One region of the Kitasatospora sp. NPDC048545 genome, then DNA from elsewhere that is predicted to be linked to it. Evidence: riboswitches for the same ligand, from Rfam matches in the RefSeq annotation. Region 1 holds a riboswitch; each other region holds the start of a gene.

What was found. A riboswitch is a leader RNA that binds a small molecule or an ion and turns the genes downstream of it on or off. The one in region 1 is predicted to bind cobalamin.
Region 2: another riboswitch for cobalamin. It lies ahead of AB0D10_RS29100 (HoxN/HupN/NixA family nickel/cobalt transporter); the one in region 1 lies ahead of AB0D10_RS35205 (CoA-acylating methylmalonate-semialdehyde dehydrogenase).
Region 3: another riboswitch for cobalamin. It lies ahead of AB0D10_RS44310 (CbtB domain-containing protein); the one in region 1 lies ahead of AB0D10_RS35205 (CoA-acylating methylmalonate-semialdehyde dehydrogenase).
Region 4: another riboswitch for cobalamin. It lies ahead of AB0D10_RS23165 (iron ABC transporter permease); the one in region 1 lies ahead of AB0D10_RS35205 (CoA-acylating methylmalonate-semialdehyde dehydrogenase).

The regions. Positions count from the first base shown of each region.
Region 1 covers NZ_JBEZIQ010000051.1:54,611-58,550, reverse strand. Annotated here, with positions in the region: gene AB0D10_RS35210 (acyl-CoA dehydrogenase family protein) at 1-602, opposite strand, end outside; gene AB0D10_RS35205 (CoA-acylating methylmalonate-semialdehyde dehydrogenase) at 608-2,107, opposite strand; cobalamin riboswitch at 2,319-2,510, opposite strand; gene AB0D10_RS35200 (UvrD-helicase domain-containing protein) at 2,976-3,940, opposite strand, start outside.
Region 2 covers NZ_JBEZIQ010000035.1:88,794-92,733, reverse strand. Annotated here, with positions in the region: gene AB0D10_RS29115 (AAA family ATPase) at 1-26, shown strand, start outside; gene AB0D10_RS29110 (hypothetical protein) at 184-1,875, opposite strand; gene AB0D10_RS29105 (metalloregulator ArsR/SmtB family transcription factor) at 1,931-2,314, opposite strand; cobalamin riboswitch at 2,397-2,611, shown strand; gene AB0D10_RS29100 (HoxN/HupN/NixA family nickel/cobalt transporter) at 2,643-3,758, shown strand; gene rpmG (50S ribosomal protein L33) at 3,939-3,940, opposite strand, start outside.
Region 3 covers NZ_JBEZIQ010000097.1:12,841-16,780, reverse strand. Annotated here, with positions in the region: gene AB0D10_RS44330 (methyltransferase domain-containing protein) at 1-12, opposite strand, end outside; gene AB0D10_RS44325 (Tat pathway signal sequence domain protein) at 216-917, shown strand; partial or broken gene AB0D10_RS44320 (XRE family transcriptional regulator) at 1,001-1,195, shown strand; gene AB0D10_RS44315 (histidine phosphatase family protein) at 1,295-1,879, opposite strand; cobalamin riboswitch at 1,986-2,144, shown strand; gene AB0D10_RS44310 (CbtB domain-containing protein) at 2,180-2,398, shown strand; gene AB0D10_RS44305 (CbtA family protein) at 2,414-3,181, shown strand; gene AB0D10_RS44300 (methyltransferase domain-containing protein) at 3,326-3,940, opposite strand, start outside.
Region 4 covers NZ_JBEZIQ010000025.1:5,709-9,648, forward strand. Annotated here, with positions in the region: gene AB0D10_RS23145 (amino acid ABC transporter ATP-binding protein) at 1-347, shown strand, start outside; gene AB0D10_RS23150 (CGNR zinc finger domain-containing protein) at 460-1,047, shown strand; gene sodX (nickel-type superoxide dismutase maturation protease) at 1,088-1,531, opposite strand; gene sodN (superoxide dismutase, Ni) at 1,709-2,104, shown strand; cobalamin riboswitch at 2,192-2,340, shown strand; gene AB0D10_RS23165 (iron ABC transporter permease) at 2,433-3,512, shown strand; gene AB0D10_RS23170 (ABC transporter ATP-binding protein) at 3,509-3,940, shown strand, end outside.

The DNA.
Region 1 (3,940 bases):
ATCTTCTTCTCGTTCGGTCCGAAGGAGACGCCGGGGTCGTCCCGGTCCACGATGAAGGCGGACAGCCCGGAGGCCCCGGAGCCTCCGGTGCGGGCCATCACCAGGTAGATCTGTGCGGCCCCTGCTCCGGAGATGAACTGCTTGACGCCGTCCAGCACCCAGTGGTCGCCGTCACGCACCGCTCGGGTGGCGATGGCAGCCGCGTCGGAGCCGGCGCCGGGCTCGGTCAGGCAGTAGCTGCCCAGATGCTCGGCTGAGCAGAGCCCTGGCAGCCAGCCGGCCCGCTGGGCGGCGTCGCCGTAGCGGTCGACCATCCAGGCGACCATGTTGTGGATGGACAGGTAGGCGGCGATGGACGGGCAGCCGGTGGCGAGTGCCTCGAAGGCGACCACCCCGTCGCGTCGGGTCAGCGCAGAGCCGCCGTCATCCTCCCGGACATAGATACCGGCAAGGCCCAGATCGGCGGCCTTGCGCAGCACGTCGACCGGGAAGTGCTTGGTGTGGTCCCATTCGACCGCATGCGGTGCCAGGTGTTCGGCGGCGAAGGCTCCGACAGCCTCGACGATGGAGGCCTGCTCCTCCGTCAGTTCACTTGCGTTCACGGTGCTCAGCCCATCGTCGGCATGGTGAAGCTCGCGCCCTCCTTGACCCCGGAGGGCCAGCGCGAGGTGACGGTCCGGGTGCGGGTGTAGAAGCGGATCGAGTCCGGGCCGTGCTGGTTGAGGTCGCCGAAGCCGGAGCGCTTCCACCCGCCGAAGGTGTGGTAGGCGATCGGCACCGGGATGGGCACGTTGATCCCGACCATGCCGGTGTTCACCCGGCGGGCGAAGTCCCGGGCGGTGTCGCCGTCCCGGGTGTAGACGGCCACGCCGTTGCCGAACTCGTGCTCGCTGGGCAGGCGCAGCGCCTCCTCGTAGTCGGCGGCGCGCACGACGGTCAGCACCGGGCCGAAGATCTCCTCCCGGTAGATCCGCATGTCCGGCGTGACCCGGTCGAACAGCGAGGCGCCGAGGAAGTAGCCGTCATCGTGCCCCTCCAGGCGGAAGTCCCGCCCGTCGACGACGAGTTCGGCGCCCTCCTCGACCCCGAGGTCCAGGTAGCCGCGGACCCGTTCCAGGGCGTCACGGCCCACCAGCGGCCCGAAGTCCGCGGCCGGGTCATCCGAGCGGCCGACCCTCAGCGCGGCGATCCGCTCGACCAGCTTCGCCACCAGGGCGTCCGCGGTCTCCTCGCCGACCGGGACGGCCACCGAGATCGCCATGCACCGCTCGCCGGCCGAGCCGTAGCCGGCGCCGACCAGGGCGTCGGCGGCCTGGTCGAGGTCGGCGTCCGGCATCACGACCATGTGGTTCTTGGCGCCGCCGAAGCACTGCGCCCGTTTGCCGTGCGCGGCGGCCGTCGCGTACACGTACTGGGCGATCGGGGTCGAGCCGACGAAGCCGACGGCCTGCACCCGCGGGTCCTCCAGCAGGGTGTCCACGGCCTCCTTGCCGCCGTTGACCACGTTGAGCACGCCCGGCGGCAGCCCGGCCTCCAGGAACAGCTCGGCCAGCCGCAGCGGCACCGACGGGTCGCGCTCGGAGGGCTTGAGGACGAAGGCGTTGCCGCAGGCCAGCGCGGGCGCCGCCTTCCACAGCGGGATCATCGCGGGAAAGTTGAACGGCGTGATGCCCGCGACCACGCCGAGCGGCTGGCGCATCGAGTAGACGTCGATGCCGGTGCCGGCGTTGTCGCTGAACTCGCCCTTCAGCAGGTGCGGGATACCGGCGGCGAACTCCACGACCTCCAGGCCGCGTTGGAGGTCGCCGTGGGCGTCGGCGACGGTCTTGCCGTGCTCGGCGGACAGCAGCCGGGCCAGCTCCTCCTTCTCCTGCTCGACGAGCTGCAGGAAGCGCAGCAGGACGCGGGCCCGGCGCTGCGGGTTCCAGGCCGCCCACGCGGGCTGGGCCTGCGCGGCGTCGGCGATCACCGCCTCGACCTCGGCGCGGTCGGCGAGCGGCACCCGGGCCTGCACCCGGCCGGTGTTGGGGTCGTACACGTCGCCGAAGCGCCCGGACGTCCCGGGCGTGCGCTTCCCCGCGACGAAGTGCGTCAGTTCACGGACCATCGGTTCCTTCTCTCAACAGGGTCGGGGAGAGGAGGAATGGAGGACGCCGCCGACGGACGGGCGCACGGTGGTGCGGCCCCGCGACGTCACGGTGGCGGTGGCAGGACGAACCGTCAGAGCAGGTGGGCCCCGGGGGTCGTCGGCACAGGACAACCAGGAGCAGTGGAACGGGAGCAGCCCGGAGTCATGCGTGTCGTCTCCATCCTCGTGGAAAACACGGATCACCCGCGGCCGGTATCCTGACTCCCGGATCACCGCACGCCCTCAGGCCTTCCCGGCTGGCTGCCAGTGGCCGTGTCCTGCGAGGACGAACTCCCCGGTCACAGTGGCGGGACCGTGCCGGACTCACACCGGCTTCCCTGACACCGCGGACCTGCCGTCGACCATATAGTTGGACGTCCTAGTAAGTCCAGAGCTCTCCATGCGCGCGTTGCGCCAACGGGGTCAGCTGAGGACCCGCCCGGTGCGACACCGACGGGCGGAGGACCACCGAGGCGACGTTGAGCAGCCGCTTGTAGGCGATGTAGTGCACGACCACCTCCAGCTCGCCTGCCGCGGTCAGAGCCTCGTCCAGCTCGCCGTACAGCGCCCGTAGTCACCCCGGCACCTCGACCGGCCCGGTTGGCGCCGTTGTCGTCACCCCCGACGTCCACCTCGTCGACCGAACCGGCCGCCAGCAGCGAGGAGGAAGCGGTGACGCTTGGGACCGCCTCGACCAACTGCAGTGCGAACAGGTCAGGGTCGAACAACCGGTATTCCCCAGATCCGCACGGTGATCCCGCTGGTGAAGAGAGACTGCGGCCCGGTCGTGGCGAGGAACTCAGCCGCCACACAATGTGGACAGTCTCACGCCGACCCGCGCGCCCGCTCAGAGGCTGACTACGGACCAGCCATCGCGCGCCAGGGCTTCGAGGTGCGGATTCGCGCGGCTCTCGTGGACGGCGAGCGCGAGGAGGTGCTTGGCACGCGTGGCCGCTACGAAGGTGGTCATCGCGGCGTGCCGGCCCGTGGCATTGAGTTCGCCGACGGGAGCCTCTCCGGTGATCACGGGGAGCAGGCTGCCGAGGTCGTGGCTCCTCCCATGCTTGGTGGCGCATTCGAGGACCAGGGTCGCGCAGTGCGTCTCCCCCTTCGCGCTCGCGACGGTAGCTGTGAGCATCGGGGGCAGGGATTCGTCCGAGGCCGGTGGCAGCTGCGTGTGGGACAGCCAGAGGGTATAGGTGGCCATGTCCACCGGGACACGTGAGCCGACGGCCTCCTCCACCAGCCTCCCGAGGCGGCTCACGAAGTCCCCCCAGGCTGCAGGGGTGTCGCAGCCGTCGTACAGCGTCCTGACCAGGAGCACTCGCAGATGGTGGCCCGGTGTGCCGGGTCTGCGGTCGAGCTGGGGGAACGGGGGAAGATTCTCTGGGAGAGTCGGGGGCGTGGTCGGTGGCTGCAGCTCCCAGAGGAGAGCGCGGACGGCTCCCCACAGAACGGTGACCGCTGGGCTGACCTGGCCTGTACGCAGCAGGACCGCCCTGGCATTCCGGTAGGCCTGCAGCAGCCGACTCACCGCCACCGTCGTCCCGGTGTCCGTCTGGGGCAGGTAGCAGCCGACCGCGCGGGGGAAGAGTCGTGAGGTTCCTGGGCTCTCGCGAGCGCCGAGGATCTTCGGCGGGTACGCGACGACGGCTTCGGGCGGCACTGTTCGCCGGACGAGGTCGTCGAAAGCGGGCAGAACCCGGACGATGCTGTCCTCGGTGAAGGTGATGATGGCGAGAGCGCTCTCGGGTCCGTGGCCTTGGATCTCCTGTGGGCGGTGAACCGCGAGCCTGCTCGCCACCCGGGCGG
Region 2 (3,940 bases), on a different contig from region 1:
TGCGGGAACTGGCGGGTCTGCTCTAGGGTCCGTCCTCATACCGCGTCTGCGGGCGACGCTCCCCCGGCCTTCGGTCAGGAGGTACCCCCGTCCTCCGGCTTGCGATGCACGCACCCCAACGCCGCCCGGCCCGCCCTCCGGGCGGACGACGGGAGTGTGACGACGGGAGTGTGCGGACGGACCCTAGAGAGGCGGGCCCTGGGGCCCGGTGCTGAACGAGAGCCGGGTGCGGTGCTCACCGGTGCGGACGGTGAGTCCCTGCCGGGGGAGTTCGGCCGGGTCGCCGCCGTCGGCGAGCCAGCAGGCCACGGCGGAGCCGAGCAGCAGCGGGTCGATGCCCGGGTCGGGGCCGCCCCAGTCCGGTTCGGCGCGGGCCTCCAGCAGCAGACCGCTGCGCAGCCGGACCAGGTGCCGGGCCGGGCCGAGGGCGGCCACCGCGACGGCGAGGCCGGGGAGTTCCGCGGCCGAGTCGGCGAGCCAGCGGGGAGCGGGGAGTTCGGCGTGGACCTCGGTGCGGGCCAGCACCTCCGCGGTGTAGCGCAGGGCGTCTCCCGGGTGTTCGTCGGTGAGCGCGTGGAAGCCGCGCGGGGTGTGGTCGGCCGGGTCGACGGGGTAGCGCCGCAGACTGACCTCGGTGCCCTCGCTCCCGCCCTCGACGTCGTACGCGGTGGGTCCGTCGGTGGTGCCGGGGTGCGGGACGGGCTTGGGGTAGGGCGGCAGGAGCGGTTCGTCCCCGGGTTCGTCCAGGTGCTCCAGGAAGGAGTAGAGCAGGGGGCGCAGCAGCTCGGCGGACCGGCCGCGCCGGCTCAGCGAGCGGTCGGTGAGCGGGCGCAGGGTGTCCGGGTCCTGCTCCCGCAGGGCCTGGGCGAGTTGGGCGGCGAGGTCGCCGTCGGGGTCGAGCACGGGGGCGGTCTGGCCGAATGCGTAGCCGGGGGAGCGCGGGTCGAGTTCGGCGGCGCCGGTGGCGACGAGCACGGTGGGCCGTTCCAGTGCGGCGCCGTAGACGGAGACCGAGCCGTGGTCGCCGATCAGGCAGTCGGCGGCGACCAGCGCGGCCTGCCAGCCCTGGTGCGGCGGGATCAGCCGCAGGCCCATCCGGCGGGCGGTGTCGAGCAGCGCCTCGGGGTCGTGCCGGCTCCAGATGTTGGGGTGCAGGACGACGGCGACCGTGTACTCGTCGGCGGGCAGCCGGCGGACCAGCCGCTGGGGCAGGTCGGGGCGACGGCCGAATAACGAGTGCTCGCTCCAGGTGGAGTTGACGACGACGAGCCGTCGGCCGTCGACGGCGCCGAGCGCGGCCCGGTAGGCGTCCCGTGAGCGCAGGCTGCGCAGCATCCGGTCGAGGCACGGGTCGCCGACGACCCGGGCGACGTCCAGCGCCTCGGGGCAGGAGGTCCGCAGGCGGTCCAGCTGTTCGGGGTGGGAGAGGCCGAGGACGTCCACGAACACCTCCCCGCCGTGGGTGAGTTCGTTGCGTGAGAGGCCTGCGGAGCTGGTCGTGTCGCCGGTGGACTCGGTCACCAGGCGGTTGTAGCCGGCGCCGTGCGGGAGGACGACGAGCCGGGCGTCCAGGTGGTGCATGGAGGAGTGGACGGCGCAGGCGACGGCGAGGTCGAAGTGGTGCCGGAGGGCGTCCTGCCAGTCGAGCACGGTGAAGCCGTGCAGGCCGTGCAGGTAGTCGTCCAGGGCGCGGTCGGCGAAGGCGGAGCCGGGGTTGACGGTGAAGTACCGGGCGATGCCGTCCGGGTTGAGCAGGGTGAGGACGTCGAGGACGCGGGTGGCGGAGGTGAGGGTGCGGGCGACCGCCAGCACGCGCGCCCTGACCGGTCGGGTGTTCCAGCGGTCGGCGGGCCAGGCGTGGGGGTGGGACGGCACACCATGATCGTACTCATCCGGTGGTCCGGCCCGACGGCTGTTCCCCGAGTGTCGGTCAGCCCGCGGCGGCGGTGGGCTCGTGGTGCTCGCCGGCGGCGCATTCGTCGAGGAGGGGGCGCATGTCCTCGTCCACGAGCCGGTAGCGCACCACGCGGCCGTCCTTGTCGCCGGTGACGACGCCGGCCATACGGAGCAGCCGCAGGGCCTGGGAGACGGCGGGGTCGCGCATGCCGGTGGCGACCGCGAGGTCGGTGACGGCGAGCGGGCCGGCCCGGTGCAGGGCGAGCAGCAGGGCGAGCCGTCCGGGGTCGGCGAGCAGGGAGAAGCGCTCGGCCCAGGACCGGACGTGCGCGGTGTCGCCGATCGCGGCGATGGCCTCGCAGACCCGGTGCCCGTCGATGGTGCGGTGGCCCGCGCGGTCGGCCGGTACGAGATGCATGCGGACATTCTTGCAGGCGGGGGCCTGTGATCCTGGACACCTGCGCAGGTGCGCAGCCTTGCATGGGTCGGGGCGCGACCCCTACGGTGTAGCCCGCCGTGGTGCTCGGGAAGACCGGTGACGGACCCTCAGGGGTCCCAGTCCGGAGCGGCCCTCGCCACTGTGATCGGGTGAGTTCCTTCGTCCTCGACGGAATTCGGTCCGTGTCCACGAAGCCACTGGGTGCCTCGCGCACTCGGGAAGGCGGACCCGGATGTCCCGTAAGCCAGGAGACCGGCCACGGCACTTCACGAAGTGATTCCACGAGGTGTTGGAGCGTGATCCTGAGATGACCCTGCCCGAAACCGCCGCGGCGGACGCGAAAGCGGCGCCGTCCGTGTTGCCCGCCTTCCGGTGGAAGCGCGAGGACACCGTCCGTACGGCCGGGTTGATGGGGGTGATCCTGGCCATGCACGTGGTGGCTTTCGGGACGCTCGTGTTCCTGGTGGCGCCCGAGCGGTACGCGGTCGGCACCCAGGTCTTCGGGGTGGGCCTGGGCATCACCGCGTACACCCTCGGGATGCGGCACGCGTTCGACGCCGACCACATCGCGGTGATCGACAACACCACCCGCAAGCTGATGGCGGACGGCAAGCGGCCGGTCTCGGTGGGATTCTGGTTCGCGCTGGGGCACTCCTCGATGGTGGTCATCATGGCCGCCCTGGTGGCGGGCGGCGCCCAGCTGGCGAACACGCTGATGGACGACGAGTCGACCACGCACAAGTGGCTCGGCGTGGTCGGGACGACCACCTCCGGGGTGTTCCTCTACCTGATCGGCGCGCTCAACCTGGCGGCGCTGCTCGGCATCGTCAAGGTGTTCCGCGCGATGCGGGCCGGGCAGTACGACGAGGCGGAGCTGGAGGCGCACCTCGACTCCCGCGGCTTCATGGCCCGGGTGCTGAACCGGGCGACCCGTTCGATCACCCGCCCCGGGCAGATGTTCCCGGTCGGCATGGTGCTGGGCCTGGGCTTCGACACCGCCACCGAGGTCACCCTGATGGTGATGGCGGGTTCGGGCGCTGCCGCCGGGCTGCCCTGGTACGCGATCGTCTGCCTGCCGCTACTGTTCGCGGCCGGGATGAGCCTGTTCGACACCCTGGACGGGACGTTCATGAACTTCGCGTACCAGTGGGCCTTCTCCAACCCGGTGCGGAAGGTGTACTACAACCTGACCATCACGGGGCTGTCGATCGCGGTGGCCTTCATCATCGGCACCATCGAGCTGGTCGGCGTGCTGCACGAGAAGTTCGACCTGACCGACCCGGTGAGCAGCTGGATCGCGGAGATCTCGCTGGACAACGTCGGCTACGCGATCGCGGGGCTGTTCGTGCTGGTCTGGGCGGTGGCGATCGGGTACTGGAAGCTCGCCAAGGTCGAGAAGCGCTGGACGCCGCAGGAGCAGTGAGCCGAGGGGCCCACCGCGCCGGGCCGGGCGGGACCGCACCGGTCCCGGGCCGGCCCCGCCCTCGCGACGGTGTCCGACAGTGCGGTGTCAAACGGCGCGGTCTCCACCAGTGCGGTGCCGAACGACGCGGTGCCGAACGGCGCCTCCCCACTCGGGGAGGCGCCGTTCGTGCGTACGGGGTC
Region 3 (3,940 bases), on a different contig from region 1:
GTGCTCAGCCATGCCGGGATTCTCGCAGGCGGACGGCGGAGCGGCCGAGCCGGCTCCTTGTTGACGAAACGTCAGCAAGTTCTGTCCACTGCCTTGACGGCGCACGGTCACGGCCCTAGAACCAGTCCTAGAACGTCGTGGGCCCCCGGGTCCCCACCGCCCGGGAGCCGCGAAAGGTCGTCTTCTCGCCCCTCACCGAGAAAGAGGCTCTTCCCATGCGCTTCAGCCGCCACCTTGCCGTCCCCGCCGCCGCCGTCGCGGCCCTCGCCGCCGCCACCGCGCTCTCCGTCGTCGCCGCGCCCGCGTCCGCGGCGCCCGAGTCCGTCGCCGCCGTCCCGGTGCTCACCGCCGGCAGCGCGGGCGGCGCCGCCGTCGCAGCGGGCGACGCGCTCGCCGCGCCGCTCGCCGGGGGCACCGTCGCCACCTTCTACTCGACCGCCACCAGCACCACCGGTGTCACCTGCGCCGTCTCGCAGCTCGCCGAGAAGGTGCTGACCAACCCGGCGGCCCCCGGGTCGGCCACCGGCTCGCTGACCGGTCTGACCTTCGGCTCGTGCACCAGCAACGTCACCGGCGTCACCTCGGTGCGCAGCCTGACCGTCGGCAACCTCGCATACGGCGTGACCGTCTCCGACGGCCCGGGGCTCCCGGTCACCCTCGCCGGCGGGTCGGCCGGGCCGATCCAGGCCACCGCCGTGCTCAACAGCTGGTTCGGCACCATCACTTGCACCTACCAGCTCAGCGGCGCCTTCGCGGGCAACGCCGACAACGCCGCGCACAGCCTGGTCTTCCGCAACGAGCACTTCGCCAAGAGCGGCGGCTCGGGCCTCTGCCCCGGCGACGGGTACTTCTCCGCGGCGTACGGCCCGGTCGCCGACACCACCCAGCCGGGCGCCCCGGCGGTGTACGTCAACTGACCTCCGCGAGGGCCCGTCTTCAAACCCGCGTCGGCGGGGCGACGCCCTCCGGGCGGACGGCGGAGGTGTGAAGACGGGCTCGGCCGCGCATCCCTCTGCGCCCGGTGGTCCGGGGCGGGACGACCTTCGTCCCCCTCGGCCGCCCGGGCGGCGTCCAGGCCCACAAGCTCCTCATCCCGCCTGGCCCGGGCGGCGAGCCGGAGCCGAGGACCCATGAGGGCATCGAGTGGGTCCACGTGCGCTCCGGCCGGCTGCGCCTGCTGCTGGGCGACCGGAGCCCGCGCCACCCGACCCGCTCGCCCGTCCCCGAACTCGCTGGTGACGATCCGTCACCTGCCGTCACGTGTCGCAGGGTTACCGGACCGACCCCCTCGGGATCACGAACCGGCGGCCGCCGGCGCAAGGTCCCACCCGCAGCGCAGGTTCCAGCGCCCCGCACGCCCGGAGAGCTCGGTGACCGACAGCGGCCGGACGTCGAGCCGCCAGAAGACCGCCGGGGGGAGGCCGAGCGCGTGCACCACGGCCGCCCGGACCACCGCGGGCTCCGCCACCACTGCCAAGCGTCCTGCCTCACCGGCCAGTTCGTCCAGCCGGGCACCCACCCGGGCGAGGAGGTCCAGCACCGACTCGCCACCGTGCGGCGCCGCTGCCGGATCCGCCAACCAGGCGGCGACCGCCGCCGGTTCGGCCGCCGCGACCTCGTCGAGCGTCCGACCGCGCCAGGAGCCGACGTCCAACTCGGCCAGCCGCCGGTCCGGTTCGGCCGGCAGACCGAGCGCCTCGGCCGTCCGGTGGCAGCGCACCGAGGGCGAGGCCAGGCTGCGGGCCGGCGTCGGCAGCGCCCCCGCCGCCGCACGGGCGGCCGCCGACGCGGCCTCCTCCGGCGGGCCGTCGTCGCCGAACCGCGCCGCGCGCAACCCGTCGCCGATCGCCGGTGCGACGAACATCACCCGTACCGTCATTCGCTCCCCTCCCGTCCCGGAACCCGGCCTTGCACCGCACACGTACCGGATTCCGCTGCCTGTTCCGTGCCGGTCGCGCGCCCGTGAGCCCCCGCGCAGCCCCTTGGCCGGGGGTTCCGGACACGGTACCGTCCCTGCGACAACTGAAGACGGCAGAGCGCGGAAGCCCGGTGAGACTCCGGCACGGTCGCGCCACTGTGAAGCCGCAGCCCTGGTCCCCGCCTCGGCCCGGCGAGTCAGACCCGCCCTGCCGTCGGTGCTCCATCGACACGGGACGCGTGTTCCCAGAGGAGGTCGGCCATGGCTCACCCCATCGCCCCCGCTGCCCCCGCCGCTCCGGCGGTCACCCCCATCTCCGTCAAGGCGATCCTGCCCTGGGCCGTGTTCTTCGGCATCCTGCTGATGGCCCTGATCTACTTCGTCGGCGCCGAGCAGGGCGCCACCTCCCTCATCTCCGGCGAGGACGTGCACGAATGGGTGCACGACGGTCGCCACCTGCTCGGCTTCCCCTGCCACTGATCAGGGGACGATTCCGTGAACTCCGCAACCGTCAGATCCCTGCTCGTCCGCGGCATGCTGGCCGGCCTCGGCGCCGGCCTGCTCGCCCTGGTCGTGGCCTACCTGCTCGGTGAACCCCGGGTGGACGCCGCGATCGCCTACGAGGAAGCCCACGCGGCCGGGGCACCCGAGATGGAGATCGTCAGCCGGTCCCTGCAGTCGACTGCCGGGCTGGCCACGGGCGTTCTGGTCTTCGGCGTCTCGCTCGGCGGCATCGCCGCGCTCGCCTACTGCTTCGCCCTCGGCCGGGTCGGCCGCTTCTCCCCGCGCGCCACGGCGGCCCTGCTGTCCGGCGTCGCGCTGGTCGCGGTCTACCTCGTGCCGTTCCTCAAGTACCCGGCCAACCCGCCGTCGGTGGGCGACCCGGAGACCATCGGGAAGCGCACCACGCTGTACTTCCTGATGATGGCGCTCAGCGTGCTGCTGGCGGTCGCCTCGGTGATCGTCGGCAAGCGGCTCGCGCCGCGCCTGGGCAACTGGTACGCGACCGTCGTGGCCGTCCTCGGCTTCGCGGTGGCGGTCGGCCTCGCCTTCGCCTTCCTGCCCGCCGTCAACGAGGTGCCCGAGGACTTCTCGGCCACCCTGCTCTGGCAGTTCCGCCTCGCGGCGCTCGCCATCCAGCTCACCCTCTGGACGTCCTTCGGGCTGCTGTTCGGCCACCTCGCCGAGCGCCTCCTGCACCCGAAGCCGGCCACGGCCACCCCTCGGGAGGCCGCTCCGGAGACGGCCGCGTCCGTCCACTGACCGACGCCGGTTCGGTAGTGGGAGGCCGGTCGGGGCGACACCACGTCGCCCCGACCGGCCTCCGGCGTTCCCGGACGTCCTCCGGCAGGCCCGACCGTCCTCCGGCGGCCCGGCGGACCTCCGGCGGCCTCGGCGGGCCGGAGCTCAGGGGCCCGGCCGTGCCGCCTCCCGGTGCCGCCAGCGCACCCGGTCCTCGGCCCCGGACCGGCCCGCCGCCGTGGCCGACCGCTCCGGCGCCCGGTAGTCCGTGCAGGAGAGCACCAGCATCTCGCCCTCCCCCGGCTGGAACCGGTACGCCACCGGCTCCACCCGGCTGGGGACCCCGAGCCCCGCCAGCTCCCGGCGCAGCCGCTCCAGCTCCGGGTAGCGGACTCCGGTGTCGTACACCACCAGCGGGAACAGCCGGACCTCACGGCGTGCCACCCGCGCGAGGTCCAGCAGCGCCGCCCGGTGGAACTCCTCGTCGAGCCGGTTGCCGTACGAGAACAGCAGGTGCGAGCTGAGCACCAGGTCGAAGGAGTCGTCCGCGAAGGGGAGTTCGGGAAGCGAACCGGCGACGTAGCGGTCCGGGCGGGCGGCGATGTCGGCCCGGAAGGCCCTGGCGTTGGCGGTCCACTGGCCGATCATGTCGTCCACGTCGCTGTACCGGGACCAGCCGAAGCCGGCCGTCTCCTTCACCAGCAGGTCCCGCTTGAAGACCGTCTCCCGTTCCACCAGCAGGCCCAACTCCTCCCGGTGGTCGGCGTACTGGCGGTCCAC
Region 4 (3,940 bases), on a different contig from region 1:
TCGCCGACAAGGCGAAGAGCTACCCCTCCCAGCTCTCCGGCGGCCAGCAGCAGCGCGTGGCGATCGCCCGCGCGCTGGCCATGAAGCCCAAGCTGATGCTCTTCGACGAGCCCACCTCGGCGCTCGACCCGGAGCTCGTCGGCGAGGTGCTGGACGTCATGCGCGGGCTGGCCGAGGAGGGGATGACGATGATCGTCGTCACCCACGAGATGGGCTTCGCCCGCGAGGTCGGCGACGCGCTGGTGTTCATGGACGGCGGCGTGGTGGTCGAGTCCGGCAACCCCCGTGACGTCCTCACCAACCCGCAGCACGACCGCACCAAGGCCTTCCTGTCCAAGGTGCTCTGAACCGTCACCGTCGGCGCCCGGCAGGCAGCTCCTGCCGGGCGCCGATGTTTTCGCCGCACGGGTAATAGGCTGGAAGCAGTCAGCCCGTTACCGATTTTCTGGAAGGACCGCCGTGGAGCTCGCCTCGTACGCCGATCTCGCCGTTCGACTGGTGAACACCGAGGAGCCCGAGCGCGGCACCGACACGCTGACCTCCGTGGACGCGGTGCGCGCCCTGTTCTCCGACTCGTCGCGGGCCGCCGCGCTCGCCGACGAGTCCGACCTGCCCCGGCTGCGGGCGGTGCGGACCCGGCTGCGCGGGGTCTTCGAAGCCGCCGCCGAAGGGGACGAGACCCGGGGGGTCGACCTGCTGAACAGCCTGCTGATGGAGTACCCCGTCAGCCCGCTGATCTCCGGGCACGACTACCTGGACGACGCCGGACGGCCGCGCTGGCACCTGCACCTGGCCGACAACTCGCCAACCGCCACCGCGCACTTCAGCGCGGTCGCCTGCATGGGCCTGGCCGTCCACCTCACCGAGCTGGGCGCCGACCGGCTGGGCATCTGCCAGGCCGCGCCCTGCCGCAACGCCTACCTGGACACCTCGACCAACCGCTCCCGGCGCTACTGCTCGGACCGCTGCGCGACCCGGGCCAACGTGGCCGCCTACCGGGCCCGCAAGCGACAGGAGGCGGAGGCCGCACTGGGCAACGGGGCGTAACCGGGCGGCGGGGCGCAACCGGGCGGGCGGCTGCCCGGGATCAGACCTCCTCCACCCAGACGCCGAGTCGCCGGGCCAGGCCCGGCACCCGGGCCAGCCGCGGGGCGAGCAGCAGCCGCTCCAGCCGGCGGCCCGGCGCCAGCCAGGCCGGGCTCGGGCGCAGCCGCAGCAGCACCCGGCCGAGCACCAGGTCGTCCGGGACCGCGCCGTAGCTGCGGCTGTCGCTGTCCACCGGGCGGTTGTCCGACAGCAGCCACCAGCCCCCGGACCGGCGCTCGGCGGCCCGCTTCACCACCAGCAGGTCCTGCTGGAAGGGGTGCCGGAAGAGCACCACGGCCCCCGGCCGGATCGGCGCGCCGTAGCGGACCAGCAGGCGGTCGCCCTCGTGCAGGGTCGGAACCATCGACCGGCCCGCCACGTCGACCAGCCCCAACGGCAGCGCGCCGCCCCGGTCCCGTCCCCCCGGTTCCGTGCTCCGTGCCACGACTCCTCCTCCCGCGCCGCCGGCCCCCAGTCTGCCGTACGGAGCGTCACCGGATCGATGTCCGGAATACCCCGGTTCCGGGTCCGCCTTTTGCCCTAGGCCCACCGCCCGATCGCGAAACCACGAGGGCGGAAGGGTAATCTCGGGCGCGGGAAGACGATCTAAGGAAGGACTCCCATGTTCTCTCGTCTGTTTGCACCGCGTGCCACCGCTCACGCCCACTGTGACCTGCCCTGTGGCGTGTACGACCCGGCGCAGGCCCGGATCGAGGCCGAGTCCGTCAAGGCCACCCAGGAGAAGTACCAGGCCAACGAGGACCCGCACTTCCGGGCCCGCGCCGTCATCATCAAGGAGCAGCGCGCCGAGGCCGTCAAGCACCACATCTCGGTGCTGTGGAGCGACTACTTCAAGGCCCCGCACTTCGAGAAGTACCCGCAGCTGCACCAGCTGATCAACGACACCCTGAAGGCCGCCTCGGCCGCCAAGGCGTCCACCGACCCGGCCACCGGCCAGGCCCTGCTGGACCTGATCGCCGAGGTCGACAAGATCTTCTGGGAGACCAAGCAGGCCTGAGCCTGACGCGTCGCCACCCGACCGCCCCCGTCCGCACCGCCGGACGGGGGCGGTCGTGCGTCCACGTCCGGACCGACCCGGTAAGGGTTGCCTGGCCTGAGTGACTGTTATGCTGCCAGGGCGTCCGAGGGGGAAGTCCGGTGTGAATCCGGCGCTGACCCGCAACGGTGAGCACGGCCCGCACCAGCGGTGCGGCCGCGCCAGCCCGATCGCCCCCGGTCGCTGACCTCCCGACAACTCGCCGCGGACTGCGAGGGGAACGGCGCCCCGGCACGCCTGCGGCCCGCGCCCGCCCCGGCACACCCGCGGCCCGAGGCAAGGCGCACCCGTGAACCGCGCACCCACGACCCGTGCGGTCGGCCCGCCCGTCCGCCGAATACCCGCCGTTCCGCTCGCCGTCGGCCTCGCCGCCGCGCTGCTGCTCTCACTGGTCTGCGGGGTGGCGTTCGGGTCCTCCGGCATCGCACTGCCCCGCGTGCTGCGGCTGCTGACCGCCGGCCTGACGGGCGGTCGGCTGGACGCCGACGAGGCCGCCGCGTACGCGATCGTCTGGGAGATCCGGCTGCCCCGCACCGTGCTGGCCGCCGTGGTCGGTGCCGGACTCGCCGCGACCGGGGTCGCCGTCCAGGCGCTGGTGCGCAACGCGCTCGCCGACCCGTTCGTCCTCGGCATCTCCTCCGGCGCGGCCGTCGGCGCCAACGCCGTCCTGCTGTTCGGCGCCTTCGCCTCGCTCGGGGTGTGGGCGGTCTCCGCCTCGGCCTTCGGCTCCGCGCTGGTCGCGATGGCGCTGGTCTACCTCGCCGCCCGCACCGCGTACGGGCTCACCCCACTGCGACTGGTGCTCACCGGCACCGCGCTCTCCTACGGCTTCTCCGCCGCCACCACCCTGATGGTCTTCGCCGCGGACCGCGGCGAGGCCGCCCGGGACGCCATGATGTGGCTGCTCGGCAGCCTCGGCGGCGCCACCTGGGGCTCGGTGCCGATCGCCGGCTGCACTGTGCCGGCCGGGCTGACCTACCTCGGCTGCGCCGCCGGACGGCTCGACGGGCTCGCCATGGGGGACGAGACCTCCGCCTCGCTCGGCGTGGACCCGGACCGGCTGCGGCGCGAGCTGTTCGTGGTGACCGCCGCCGTCACCGGCACGGTGGTCGCGGTCAGCGGGGCGATCGGCTTCGTCGGACTGCTGGTGCCGCACCTGGCACGGATGCTGGTCGGCGCCGCGCACCGCCGGGTGCTGCTGGTCGCGCCGCTCGCCGGCGCGCTGCTGCTGGTCTGGGTGGACATCGCCTCCCGCACCCTGCTGGCGCCCGCCGAACTGCCCGTGGGGGTGTTCACCGCCGTGCTCGGCGTGCCCGCCTTCCTGCTGATGATGCGCCGGCGCGGCCACGCCTTCGGAGGCCGACGGTGACCGACCCGAACGGGGTGACCCGGATGCCCGATCCCGCCGATCCCGCCGGCCCCACCGACCCGACCGAGACCGCCGGCCGGACGGAGACCGCCGGCCGGGCGCAGGCCCAGGACCTCGCCGTCGACGCCGTCTCGGTGGAACTGGCCGGCACCCGACTGGTCCACGAGGTGAGCCTGGCCGCGGCCGCCGGGCAGGTGGTCGGCCTCGTCGGCCCGAACGGCAGCGGCAAGTCGACCCTGCTGCGCTGCGTCTACCGGGTGCTGAAGCCGGCCGGCGGCGCCGTCCGGCTGGACGGCGACGACCTGTACGCGCTCTCCGCCCGCGAGACCGCCCGACGGGTGGCCGCGCTGACTCAGGAGCACTCCGCCGAGTTCGACTTCACCGTCGCCGAGGTGGTCGCCATGGGCCGGCTGCCGCACCGGCGCGGG